Regions from separate parts of the Streptomyces sp. JK94 genome, predicted to be linked through region 1. Evidence: riboswitches for the same ligand, from Rfam matches in the RefSeq annotation. Region 1 holds a riboswitch; each other region holds the start of a gene.
What was found. Region 1 has a riboswitch for cobalamin ahead of ACVV2G_RS03490 (cobalamin biosynthesis protein). Riboswitches for the same ligand answer to the same signal wherever they lie in the genome.

Region 1 (3,553 bases):
GATTTCACGAACGGTTTCCACGACACCGCGAACGCGATGGCAACGACCATTTCGACCGGTGCGCTCAAGCCCAAGGTGGCGGTGGCGATGTCCGCCGTCCTCAACCTTGTCGGCGCCTTCCTCTCGGTGGAGGTCGCCAACACGATCTCCAAGGGTCTCGTCGACGAGACCGGCATCCGTCCCGAGGTCATTTTCGCCGCCCTGGTCGGCGCGATCCTCTGGAACCTGCTGACCTGGCTGGTCGGGCTTCCGTCCAGCTCCTCGCACGCCCTCATGGGCGGTCTGATCGGTGCCGCCATCGCCTCGGCGGGCGTCGGCGCGGTCCACGGCGACGTGCTCGTCACCAAGGTGCTCCTCCCGGCGATCGCCGCCCCGCTCGTCGCGGGCATCGCGGCGATGCTCGGCTCGCGGCTGACGTACCGGCTGGGCCGCAAGGCCGACGGCGAGGCCGCCAAGAAGGGCTACCGCGCCGGGCAGATCGCCTCCGCCGGCCTGGTCTCCCTGGCCCACGGCACCAACGACGCCCAGAAGACGATGGGCATCATCACCCTCGCCCTGGTCGCGGGCGGCGCCCTCACCCCCGACTCCGACCCGCCCATGTGGGTCATCCTGTCCGCGGGCATCGCCATCGCGCTCGGCACCTACCTCGGCGGCTGGCGCATCATCCGCACCATGGGCAAGGGTCTGACGGACCTCCAGCCGCAGCAGGGCTTCGCCGCCCAGACCAGCGCCGCCACGGTCATCCTGGCCTCCTCCCACCTCGGCTTCTCCCTCTCCACCACCCACTCGGTCTCCGGCGCGGTGATGGGCGCGGGCCTCGGCCGCAAGGGCGGCGTGGTGCGCTGGTCCACGGCCACCCGCATGTTCGTCGCCTGGGGCCTGACCCTGCCGGCCGCGGCCCTGGTCGCCGCGATCGCCGAATGGGTCTGCGGCCTGGGCGACTGGGGCACCGGCCTCGTCGCGGTCTTCCTGGTCGCCTCCAGCGCCGCCATCTGGAAGATTTCCCGGCGCGAGGTCGTCGACCACACCAACGTCGTCGACGACGCCGAGCCCTCCGGTGTGGTGACCACGGCGATGGCCGCCGTGTCGCCGCCGCCGACGGGCGCGGCCGAGGAACTGGCCGCCGCCGTCCCGGCCTCCGCGCCCGACTCCAAGGCCCCGTCGGCCACCACCACCGTCTGAGCCCGCCCCCGGGTACGAAGGAAGCGAACCTCCATGAGCATCGACTGGGCAGCTCTCGGCTCCGTCTTCGGGGTCAGCCTCGTGGCCACCGTGGCCCTGGTGGGCCTGTTCACCCTCGGCATCACCGGTCTCTCCCGCCAGGAGCGGGCCGCCGCACAGGGCGGCTCCGCGGTCCTCGCCGTCACCGGCGCGTACGCGTGCTTCGCGGCCTGCGCGGCGGCGGTGGCGTACGGGATCCACCTGATCGTCGCCTGACCCGCCGCACCCCCGTGAGGCGGGGCGCGGGACGGATCACCACCGTCCCGCGCCCCGCCTCTTCGCGCGCCGGCGCACCCCTCCCGCGTGTGGGCCTTCGCACACTCCCCCGCCGCAGGTCAACGCCAGGTTGACGGGTGTTCGCGGGGCGTGGTGGACTGCCCGAGCCAATACGGCGGCAGGAGAGGAAGCCCGGTGCGAATCCGGCGCGGTCCCGCCACTGTGACCGGGGAGCGACCCCCGGGAGCCAGGAACTCTCACCGCCGTGCTCTTCGAACCAGGGCGCGGACACCCTGAGTGAGGACCTATCGCCATGCACGGCTGCCGTTCCCGGCTCACCAGCGACACACTTCGCCTCCCCCTCCCCCCGGTGGGTTGAGCCGTGCGCGCCGAACGCGTCTTCGCGTACGGCGCCGCCGCCGGCCTCCTCGGCGACCTCCTCCTCGGCGACCCGCGCCGCGGACACCCGGTCGCCGCGTTCGGCCGTGCCGCCGGTGCCGTGGAACGGGTGCTGTGGCGCGACCACCGCGGGTGGGGCGCGCTGCACACCGCCGTGTGCGCGGGTGGCGCCGCCACCCTCGGGCTGGCCGCCACCCGCGCCGTGCGCCGCTCCCCCACCGCCTCCGTCGCGCTGACCGCCGCCGCCACCTGGTCGGTCGTCGGCGGCACCTCGCTCGCCCGCGAGGCGTCCGCCATCGGCCGGGCCCTTCAAGCCGGTGACGTCGAGGCGGCCCGCGCGCGGCTGCCGCACCTGTGCGGGCGGGACCCGCAGGCGCTGGACGCCGACGGGATCGCCCGGGCGGTCGTGGAGTCCGTCGCCGAGAACACCTCGGACGCGGTGGTGGGCGCCCTGGTGTGGGGCGCGTGGGGCGGGGTGCCCGGCCTGCTCGGCTTCCGGGCCGTCAACACCCTGGACGCGATGGTCGGCCACAGGTCCCCCCGGTACCGCCGCTACGGCTGGGCGTCGGCCCGTCTCGACGACCTCGCGGGCTGGCCCGGCGCCCGTCTGACCGCCGTCCTGGCCGTGGTGGCCGGCGGCGATCCGCGGGGCGCCGTACGGGCGTGGCGTGCCGACGCCGCGCGGCATCCGAGCCCCAACGCCGGTCCGGTGGAGGCGTCCTTCGCGGGCGCCCTGGGCGTGCGGCTGGGCGGGACGCTCTCCTACGGCGGGCGGGTCGAGCACCGGCCCGTCCTCAACGGGGCGGCCGGTCGCGCCGTCCGGGCCGGTTCCGGCGACATCGACCGGGCCGTACGGCTCTCCCGGCGCGTGGGCTGGCTGGCGCTCGGCGTATGCGTGGGCGCGCGGCCGGCGGCCCGCCGGGCACTCACGAAGGGACGTGACGCATGAGCGGTGGCCTCCTCGTCGCCGGCACCACCTCCGACGCCGGCAAGAGCGTCGTGACGGCCGGGATCTGCCGCTGGCTGGTGCGGCAGGGCGTCAAGGTCGCGCCCTTCAAGGCGCAGAACATGTCGCTGAACTCCTTCGTGACCCGCGAGGGCGCCGAGATCGGGCGGGCCCAGGCCATGCAGGCGCAGGCGTGCCGGGTGGAGCCGACCGCGCTGATGAACCCGGTGCTGCTCAAGCCGGGCGGTGAGCGCAGCAGCCAGGTCGTGCTGCTCGGCAAACCGGTCGGCGAGATGAGCGCCCGCGGCTACCACGGCGGACGGCAGCAGCAGTTGCTCGGTACCGTGCTGGACTGCCTGGCCGAACTGCGGGGCACGTATGACGCGGTGATCTGCGAGGGGGCGGGCAGTCCGGCCGAGATCAACCTGCGCCGGACCGACATCGTGAACATGGGGATCGCCCGGGGCGCCGGGCTCCCCGTCCTGGTCGTCGGCGACATCGACCGGGGGGGCGTCTTCGCGTCCTTCTTCGGCACGGTGGCCCTGCTGTCGCCCGCGGACCAGGCGCTGGTCGCCGGGTTCCTCGTCAACAAGTTCCGGGGCGACGTGTCGCTGCTGGAGCCGGGGCTGGAGATGCTCCACGGGCTCACCGGGCGGCGGACGTACGGCGTCCTGCCCTTCCGGCACGGGCTCGGCATCGACGAGGAGGACGGGCTGCGGGTCTCGCTGCGCGGGACGGTGCGGGAGTCCGCCGTCGCGCCGCCGGTCGGCG
Region 2 (3,553 bases), on a different contig from region 1:
TGGAGAACGGGCAGCTGGCGATCCCGCAGCTGTTCGAGAACATGTTCCCGGACTGGTTCGCCGGCGTGGCGTTCGCGGCGATCGGCATCGGCGCGCTGGTCCCGGCGGCGATCATGTCGATCGCGGCCGCGAACCTCTTCACCCGCAACATCTACAAGGACTTCATCAAGCCGGACGCCACCCCGGCCCAGGAGACCAAGGTCTCCAAGCTGGTGTCCCTGCTGGTGAAGGTGGGCGCGCTGGTCTTCGTCCTGGGCATGGACAAGACGGTCGCGATCAACTTCCAGCTGCTCGGCGGCATCTGGATCCTGCAGACCTTCCCGGCTCTGGTCGGCGGACTGTTCACCCGCTGGTTCCACCGCTGGGCGCTGCTCGGCGGCTGGGCGGTCGGCATGGTCTACGGCACGGTCGCCGCGTACGGTGTCGCCTCGCCGACGCAGAAGCACTTCGGCGGCTCCTCCGACGAGATCCCCGGCATCGGCGAGATCGGCTACATCGGCCTCACCGCCTTCGTGCTGAACGTCCTGGTCACCGTGGTCCTGACCTTCGTCATGAGGGCGGTCAAGGCGCCCGACGGCGTCGACGAGACCAAGCCGGGCGACTACACGGCGGACGCGGGCGACCCGGGCGTCGAAGTGGAGCTGCCGCCGGCCACGGCGGGCACCTCGCACTGATCCCCGACAACGCGGCGGGCCGTCGGAGAAATCCGGCGGCCCGCCGCCGTACCCGTCGGGCACACTCGGCTGCATGGACTTCGTGATCCGGCAGGCGGCGACGGACGAGTACGACACCCTCGGTGAGATCACCGCGCAGGCGTATCTGCGGGACGGCCTCCTCGACTTCGGGGAGAGCGACGCGTACCTCGGCGAGCTGAGGAACGTCGCCAAGCGTGCGGCGGCCGCCGAGGTGCTGGTCGCCGCGGCGGACGGCCGGGTGCTCGGCGGCGTGACCTTCGTGCCGTCCGGCGGCCCCATGGCCGACATCGCCCGGCCGGGCGAGGCCGAGGTACGGATGCTCGCCGTCGCCCGCGAGGCACGCGGACGCGGGGTGGGCGAGGCCCTCGTACGGACCTGCGTCGACCGTGCCCGGGCCGTCGAGGGCTGCGCGCGCGTCGTGCTGTCGACCCAGCGCGCCATGCGCAGCGCCCACCGCCTCTACGAACGGATGGGCTTCGCCCGCACGCCCGACCGCGACTGGAACCCGCTGCCGGGACTCGACGGCATCACGCTCCTCACCTACGAACTGACGCTCTGACACCAGCGCCACCCCTCGGCGGCCCCTCCGCGACACAACATCTGGGGGTGCTCACCGAACGCGGCACAAGATGTATGCTCGTGCTCGCTGTCGCCGCAGGGGAATCCGGTGCGAATCCGGAACTGTCCCGCAACGGTGTACTTGTGTGTATCCGCGCGTCTCCGCACGGGTGCACACGCATGTCCAGTCCGAGGACCTGCCGACAGTGCGCCCGTGCCGTCCCGGTCCGGGTGCCTGACGTCCGGGCCTCGTGGAGTGGGCCGGTGGACGCGACGCCGTGTGCGCTCGTGAGCTGCCCCCTGCCCTCCGCCAGGCCCCGTGCCGAGCGAGGGAGTGCTCCACGTGACCATCGCGCCAGCCGATCCGGCTTCAGCGACTCCGGTGACGACTTCAGCGACCGAGGAGCCCGACGGCCCCGGTGCCGCGCTGCTGCGGACCCTGACCGAGCTGACCGCCGACCTCCCCGGCGCCGATCCCGGCCGGGTGGCCGCCGCCGCGCTGCGCGGCCGGTCCGCCCGCGCCGACGAGGCCGAGCTGCGCGAACTGGCCACCGAGGCGGCGGCCGGACTCATCTCGGAGGACCCGGTCTACTCCAGGCTGGCCGCCCGCCTGCTGACCGTCGCCATCCGCGCCGAGGCCGCCTCCCAGGGCGTCACCTCCTTCACCGGGTCGGTCGCCACCGGCCACCGCGAGGGCCTGATCGCCGACCGCACCGCCGCGTTCGTACGGCTGCACGCGGACCGCCTGGACGCGCTGATCGACCCGGCCGCCGACGACCGCTTCGGCTACTTCGGGCTGCGCACGCTGCACAGCCGCTACCTGCTCCGGCACCCGATCACCCGCAAGGTCGTCGAGACGCCCCAGGACTTCATGCTGCGGGTGGCCGCCGGACTCGCCGAGGACGACACCGCGCGTTCGGTCGACGAGGTCGCGGCCCTGTACGGGCTGATGAGCCGCCTCGACTACCTGCCCTCCTCCCCCACCCTGTTCAACTCCGGCACCCGGCACGCCCAGATGTCGTCCTGCTACCTCCTCGACTCCCCCAAGGACGAGCTGGACTCCCTCTACGACCGCCTCCACCAGGTGGCCCGCCTCTCCCAGCACGCCGGCGGCATCGGCATCGCCTACTCCCGCATCCGCTCCCGCGGCTCCCTGATCCGCGGCACCAACGGGCACTCCAACGGCATCGTCCCGTTCCTGAAGACGCTGGACGCCTCGGTCGCCGCCGTGAACCAGGGCGGCCGGCGCAAGGGCGCGGCGGCGGTCTACCTGGAGACCTGGCACGCGGACGTCGAGGAGTTCCTGGAGCTGCGGGACAACACCGGCGAGGACGCCCGCCGCACGCACAACCTGAACCTCGCCCACTGGGTGCCGGACGAGTTCATGCGCCGGGTGGACGCCGACGGCCCCTGGTCGCTCTTCTCCCCCGCCGACGTGCCCGGGCTGACCGACCTGTGGGGCGAGGAGTTCGACGCCGCCTACCGCAAGGCCGAGGCGGCGGGGCTCGCCCGCAGGACCCTTCCCGCCCGCGAGCTGTACGGCCGCATGATGCGTACCCTCGCGCAGACCGGCAACGGCTGGATGACCTTCAAGGACACCGCCAACCGCACCGCCAACCAGACCGCCGAGCCGGGCCACGTCGTCCACTCCTCCAACCTCTGCACGGAGATCCTGGAGGTCACCGACGACGGGGAGACGGCGGTCTGCAACCTGGGCTCGGTCAACCTCGGCGCGTTCGTCGACCGGGCGAGCGGCGACCTCGACTGGGAGCGCCTGGACGCCACCGTCCGCACCGCCGTCACCTTCCTGGACCGGGTCGTCGACATCAACTTCTACCCGACCGAGCAGGCGGGCCGCTCCAACGCCCGCTGGCGCCCGGTCGGCCTCGGCGCGATGGGCCTCCAGGACGTCTTCTTCCAGCTCCGCCTGCCCTTCGACTCGCCCGAGGCCAAGGCCCTCTCCACCCGCATCGCCGAGCGGATCATGCTCGCCGCGTACGAGACGTCCGCCGGCCTCGCCGAGCGCAACGGCCCGCTGCCGGCCTGGGAGAAGACCCGCACCGCCCGGGGCGTGCTGCACCCCGACCACTACGGCGTCGAGCCCGCCTGGCCGGAGCGCTGGGCGGCGCTGCGCGAGCGCATCGCCGCGACCGGCCTGCGCAACTCCCTGCTCCTCGCCATCGCGCCGACCGCCACCATCGCCTCCATCGTCGGCGCCTACGAGTGCATCGAGCCGCAGGTGTCCAACCTGTTCAAGCGCGAGACGCTCTCCGGCGAGTTCCTCCAGGTCAACTCGTACC
Region 3 (3,553 bases), on a different contig from region 1:
GCCCTCCCGCACGTCTCGCTCACGACAGCGGCCCTTCCAGTACGAGGGTGAGGGCGGCCAGCGCCGCCAGCAGGACGAGGCTCGCCGCCGTGAAGGGCACCGAGACGCGTGCCTCGGGCACCAGGACGCGCAGGGTGCCGTCGTAACCGCGCCCCGCGAGTCCGGACTGGAGCCGCGCCGCCCGGTCGAAGGCCCGCACGAACGCCGTGGCGCCGAGCCCGCCCAGCGAACGCCAGGCGGCGGCCCGGGTGGTGTGCCCCAGCCGCGCCGCCTGTGCCTGACGGATCCGGCGCACCGAGTCGAGCAGCAGGAAACTCATCCGGTACGTCACCAGCGCCACGTCGACCACCGGCGCGGGCACCCCGGCCCGTGCCAGGCGGGGCAGCAGGTCGGACATCGGTGTGGTGAACGCGAACAGCAGCACCCCGAGGGAGGCCGCCGAGGTGCGCAGCAGCAGCTCACCGGCGCGCGCCGGGCCGCCGCCCGCCGCCGTCAGGAACCCGTCCGGGCCGCCGACCTGCACCAGCAGCGGCAGCGCCCCGGTCGCGCAGAAACCCAGCGGCACCCGGTACGCGCGCCACAGCCGGCGCCCCGGTACCCGGGCCGGGCCCAGCAGCACCGTGAGGGCCGTCACCAGCACCAGCGCCGCGCCGGGCCAGGGCGGCAGCGAGACGGCGAGCACGGTCAGCCCCAGCCCGAGCACGGCCTTGTCCACGGGATGGCGGCGGCGCCACCGGCTGCTGTGCGCCGCCGCGTCGATCGGCAGCACTCAGTCCCCTTCGGAAGCGTCCCGCCGCGCCGTCGCCACCGCCCGCTCCGCACCCTGCCGCCGGCCCCGGCGCAGCCCGAAGTAGTAGGCCAGTACGCCCGCGCCGATCGCGGCCTGCACGGCGAACAGCGCCGACTCGATCTCCCCGGAGGGCGGCTCGTACAGCGGCGAGAACCACGGCTCGTAGTCCGGCTCGATCTCGGTGATCGCCGTCTCCGCCTCGGCGTCGGCACCGGCGAACGGCTCCTCCTTGTGGTCGCCGAGCCCCAGCACCAGCGGCAGCACCGCCAGCGCGGCCACGGCGAGCAGCAGCAGGGCGTTGATCCTCGTGTTGCGGCTCACCGGGCCACCGCCCCCGGCTCGTCGGACGTGCTCCGGCCGGACCGGGTCCCGCCGGAGCCGGCGGGCAGGACGCCCAGCCGGGTCAGTTCGCCCTTGCTGGACTGCACCAGCAGCCGCATCACGACGACCGTGAGCAGGCCCTCGCTCACCGCCAGGGGGATCTGCGTGACGGCGAAGATGGAGCCGAACTTGCCGAGTGCGCCCAGGAACCCGCTGCTCGGGTCCGGGAAGGCGAGCGCCAGCTGCACACTGGTGACGCAGTAGGTGGACAGGTCGGCGGCGAACGCTCCGGAGAACACCGCGACCATCAGCGGCGCCCCGGAGCGGCGCAGCAGCCGGTAGACGGCGTATCCGGCCCAGGGGCCGACGACCGCCATCGAGAAGACGTTGGCGCCGAGCGTGGTCAGCCCGCCGTGGGCGAGCAGCAGCGCCTGGAAGAGCAGGGTGATCGTGCCCAGCACCGCCATGACCGGCGGCCGGAAGAGGACGGCGCCCAGACCGGTGCCGGTCGGGTGCGAACAACTTCCGGTGACGGACGGCAGCTTCAGGGCCGACAGCACGAACGTGAAGGCTCCGGAGGCGCCGAGGAGCAAGGTGCTCTCCGGGTGCTCCCTGACCTCACGGGTGAGTGACCGTACTCCGTGGACGACGAACGGCGCGGACGCGACACCCCAGGCGATCGCGTGCGCCGGAGGCAGAAAGCCCTCGGCTATGTGCATGACTCAGCAGACCCTCTCCAGCACCTCGTGGATGGACGACGCGCCTTGGCCGGTCTCCTGGCTTACGGGTACCACCGCCCGTGCTCCGCCTTCCCGGGTCGCAAGGACCCAGTGGCTGCCCGCGAGGGCCGGAGCCGGACTTCCCGATTCACAGTGGCGAGGGCCGCACCGGCATCACACCGGATTTCCCGTTCACCAAGGCGTGGTGACAGTAGTGCTCCCACCGGGGCGGTGACAAGCGGCCCTCCAGGGGGCGCACGCCGCACGGACACGGTCGGTCCGCGCGGGCGCCCCCCGGCGCGCGTTCACCCCGGTGCCGTCAGCCGTGCCGGTGCCGTCAGCCGTGCCGGTGCCGTCAGCCGTGCCGGTCCCGCTCCGTCCGCCGGACCACCATCTCGCGCAGCCGCTGAGTGAGCGCGGTCGCGGCGGCGGTCAGGAACACGAAGCTGTAGGCGATCTGCAGGACGGTCACGATGCGGGCCGTCTGGCCGCGCGGGGTGATGTCCCCGTATCCGACGGTCGCCAGCGTGACCACGGTGAAGTACAGGGCGTCGACGCGGGTGCCGAGGCCGGTGAACTCGCCCTGCTGCTTGGCGAGGGCGTAGTAGGCGGCCGAGAAGATGTGCACGGTCAGGACGATCAGCAGGGAGAGCACCGCTCCGGGCCGGGAGTCCGTCCGGTTGGTGAACACGTGGTGGATCTGCCGGAGCAGCAGCGCGGCCACGACGGTCAGGACGAGGGTGAACAGCACCCAGCTCAGTACGGGACGCCGCGGGCCCAGGTGGTCCAGGGGGAGGAGGAAGTAGGCCACGACCACGGCCACCGCGGAGCCGGCCCGCGTCAGCCAGGGGCGCGCCGGGTGCCGGACGCCCCGCGGGCGGCCCGCCCGGTGCTCGCTCACCGTTCCGCCTCGCCGCGCGGGCTCCCGCCCGCCGCCGGCCGGGTCGGGCGCACCAGCTGGGCGACGACGAAGGCGACGACCGACGCGACGACGATCAACGGCATCTGGTCGTGGGCGTCCTCGCCCACCAGCAGCACCGCCAGTACCGCGCTGGCCAGCGGCAGCCCCGTCACCGCCGCCGCGGCGGCGGAGATGCCCAGAGCGAGGGCCGGGGTCGCACCGAAGCCCGGCAGACCGGAACACGCCACGGCCGTCGCCGTGCCCAGCAGTACGGCCGGGAAGATCGGCCCCCCGCGCATGCTGCCCAGCGCGATGCCCCAGGCCAGCCCCTTGCACGCCACCAGCGCGACCAGCGCCCCCACGGACCAGGCGTGCGGGTCCGCGGCCAGCCGGCCGAGCGTCGCCTGACCGGACAGCGCCGCCTCCGCCGGGGAACGGCCGGTGATCAGGGCGTACGCCGAGAGGCAGACGCCGACGGCCGCGGCGCACAGGACGGTGCGCGGGGCCGTGTGCCGCCGCGTCCACGAGACGGTACGGTGCCCCAGCTCGCCGCCCAGCGTGACCAGCACCGCGATCAGCGCCGCCGTGGGGACGCCCCACAGGAAGTCACCGGCGTCCGGAGCGGCGGGCGGCGGAAGGTGCCGCAGGCCCAGGGCACCGATCTCCAGCCCGGTCCACTGCCCGAACCCGGTGAAGACCAGGGCGCCCGCCGCGCTGGCCAGCAGGCAGGGCAGCAGCAGGGCGACCAGCTGGACGCCGGCGAGGCCCGCCCCCTCGACGAGCAGCACGGCCGCCGCCACCGGGCCGCCGAGGATCGTGGAG

Region 2: another riboswitch for cobalamin. It lies ahead of ACVV2G_RS04570 (ribonucleoside-diphosphate reductase subunit alpha); the one in region 1 lies ahead of ACVV2G_RS03490 (cobalamin biosynthesis protein).
Region 3: another riboswitch for cobalamin. It lies ahead of ACVV2G_RS29740 (energy-coupling factor ABC transporter permease); the one in region 1 lies ahead of ACVV2G_RS03490 (cobalamin biosynthesis protein).

Annotation. Positions count from the first base shown of each region.
Region 1 is NZ_JBSICH010000003.1:85,545-89,097, reverse strand. It holds gene ACVV2G_RS03500 (inorganic phosphate transporter) at 1-1,182, shown strand, start outside; gene ACVV2G_RS03495 (hypothetical protein) at 1,216-1,437, shown strand; cobalamin riboswitch at 1,576-1,715, shown strand; gene ACVV2G_RS03490 (cobalamin biosynthesis protein) at 1,820-2,785, shown strand; gene ACVV2G_RS03485 (cobyric acid synthase) at 2,782-3,553, shown strand, end outside.
Region 2 is NZ_JBSICH010000005.1:36,254-39,806, forward strand. It holds gene mctP (monocarboxylate uptake permease MctP) at 1-674, shown strand, start outside; gene ACVV2G_RS04565 (GNAT family N-acetyltransferase) at 748-1,254, shown strand; cobalamin riboswitch at 1,329-1,472, shown strand; gene ACVV2G_RS04570 (ribonucleoside-diphosphate reductase subunit alpha) at 1,597-3,553, shown strand, end outside.
Region 3 is NZ_JBSICH010000043.1:38,271-41,823, forward strand. It holds gene ACVV2G_RS29725 (ATP-binding cassette domain-containing protein) at 1-23, opposite strand, end outside; gene cbiQ (cobalt ECF transporter T component CbiQ) at 20-769, opposite strand; gene ACVV2G_RS29735 (energy-coupling factor ABC transporter substrate-binding protein) at 770-1,111, opposite strand; gene ACVV2G_RS29740 (energy-coupling factor ABC transporter permease) at 1,108-1,830, opposite strand; cobalamin riboswitch at 1,861-2,045, opposite strand; gene ACVV2G_RS29745 (potassium channel family protein) at 2,186-2,731, opposite strand; gene ACVV2G_RS29750 (chloride channel protein) at 2,728-3,553, opposite strand, start outside.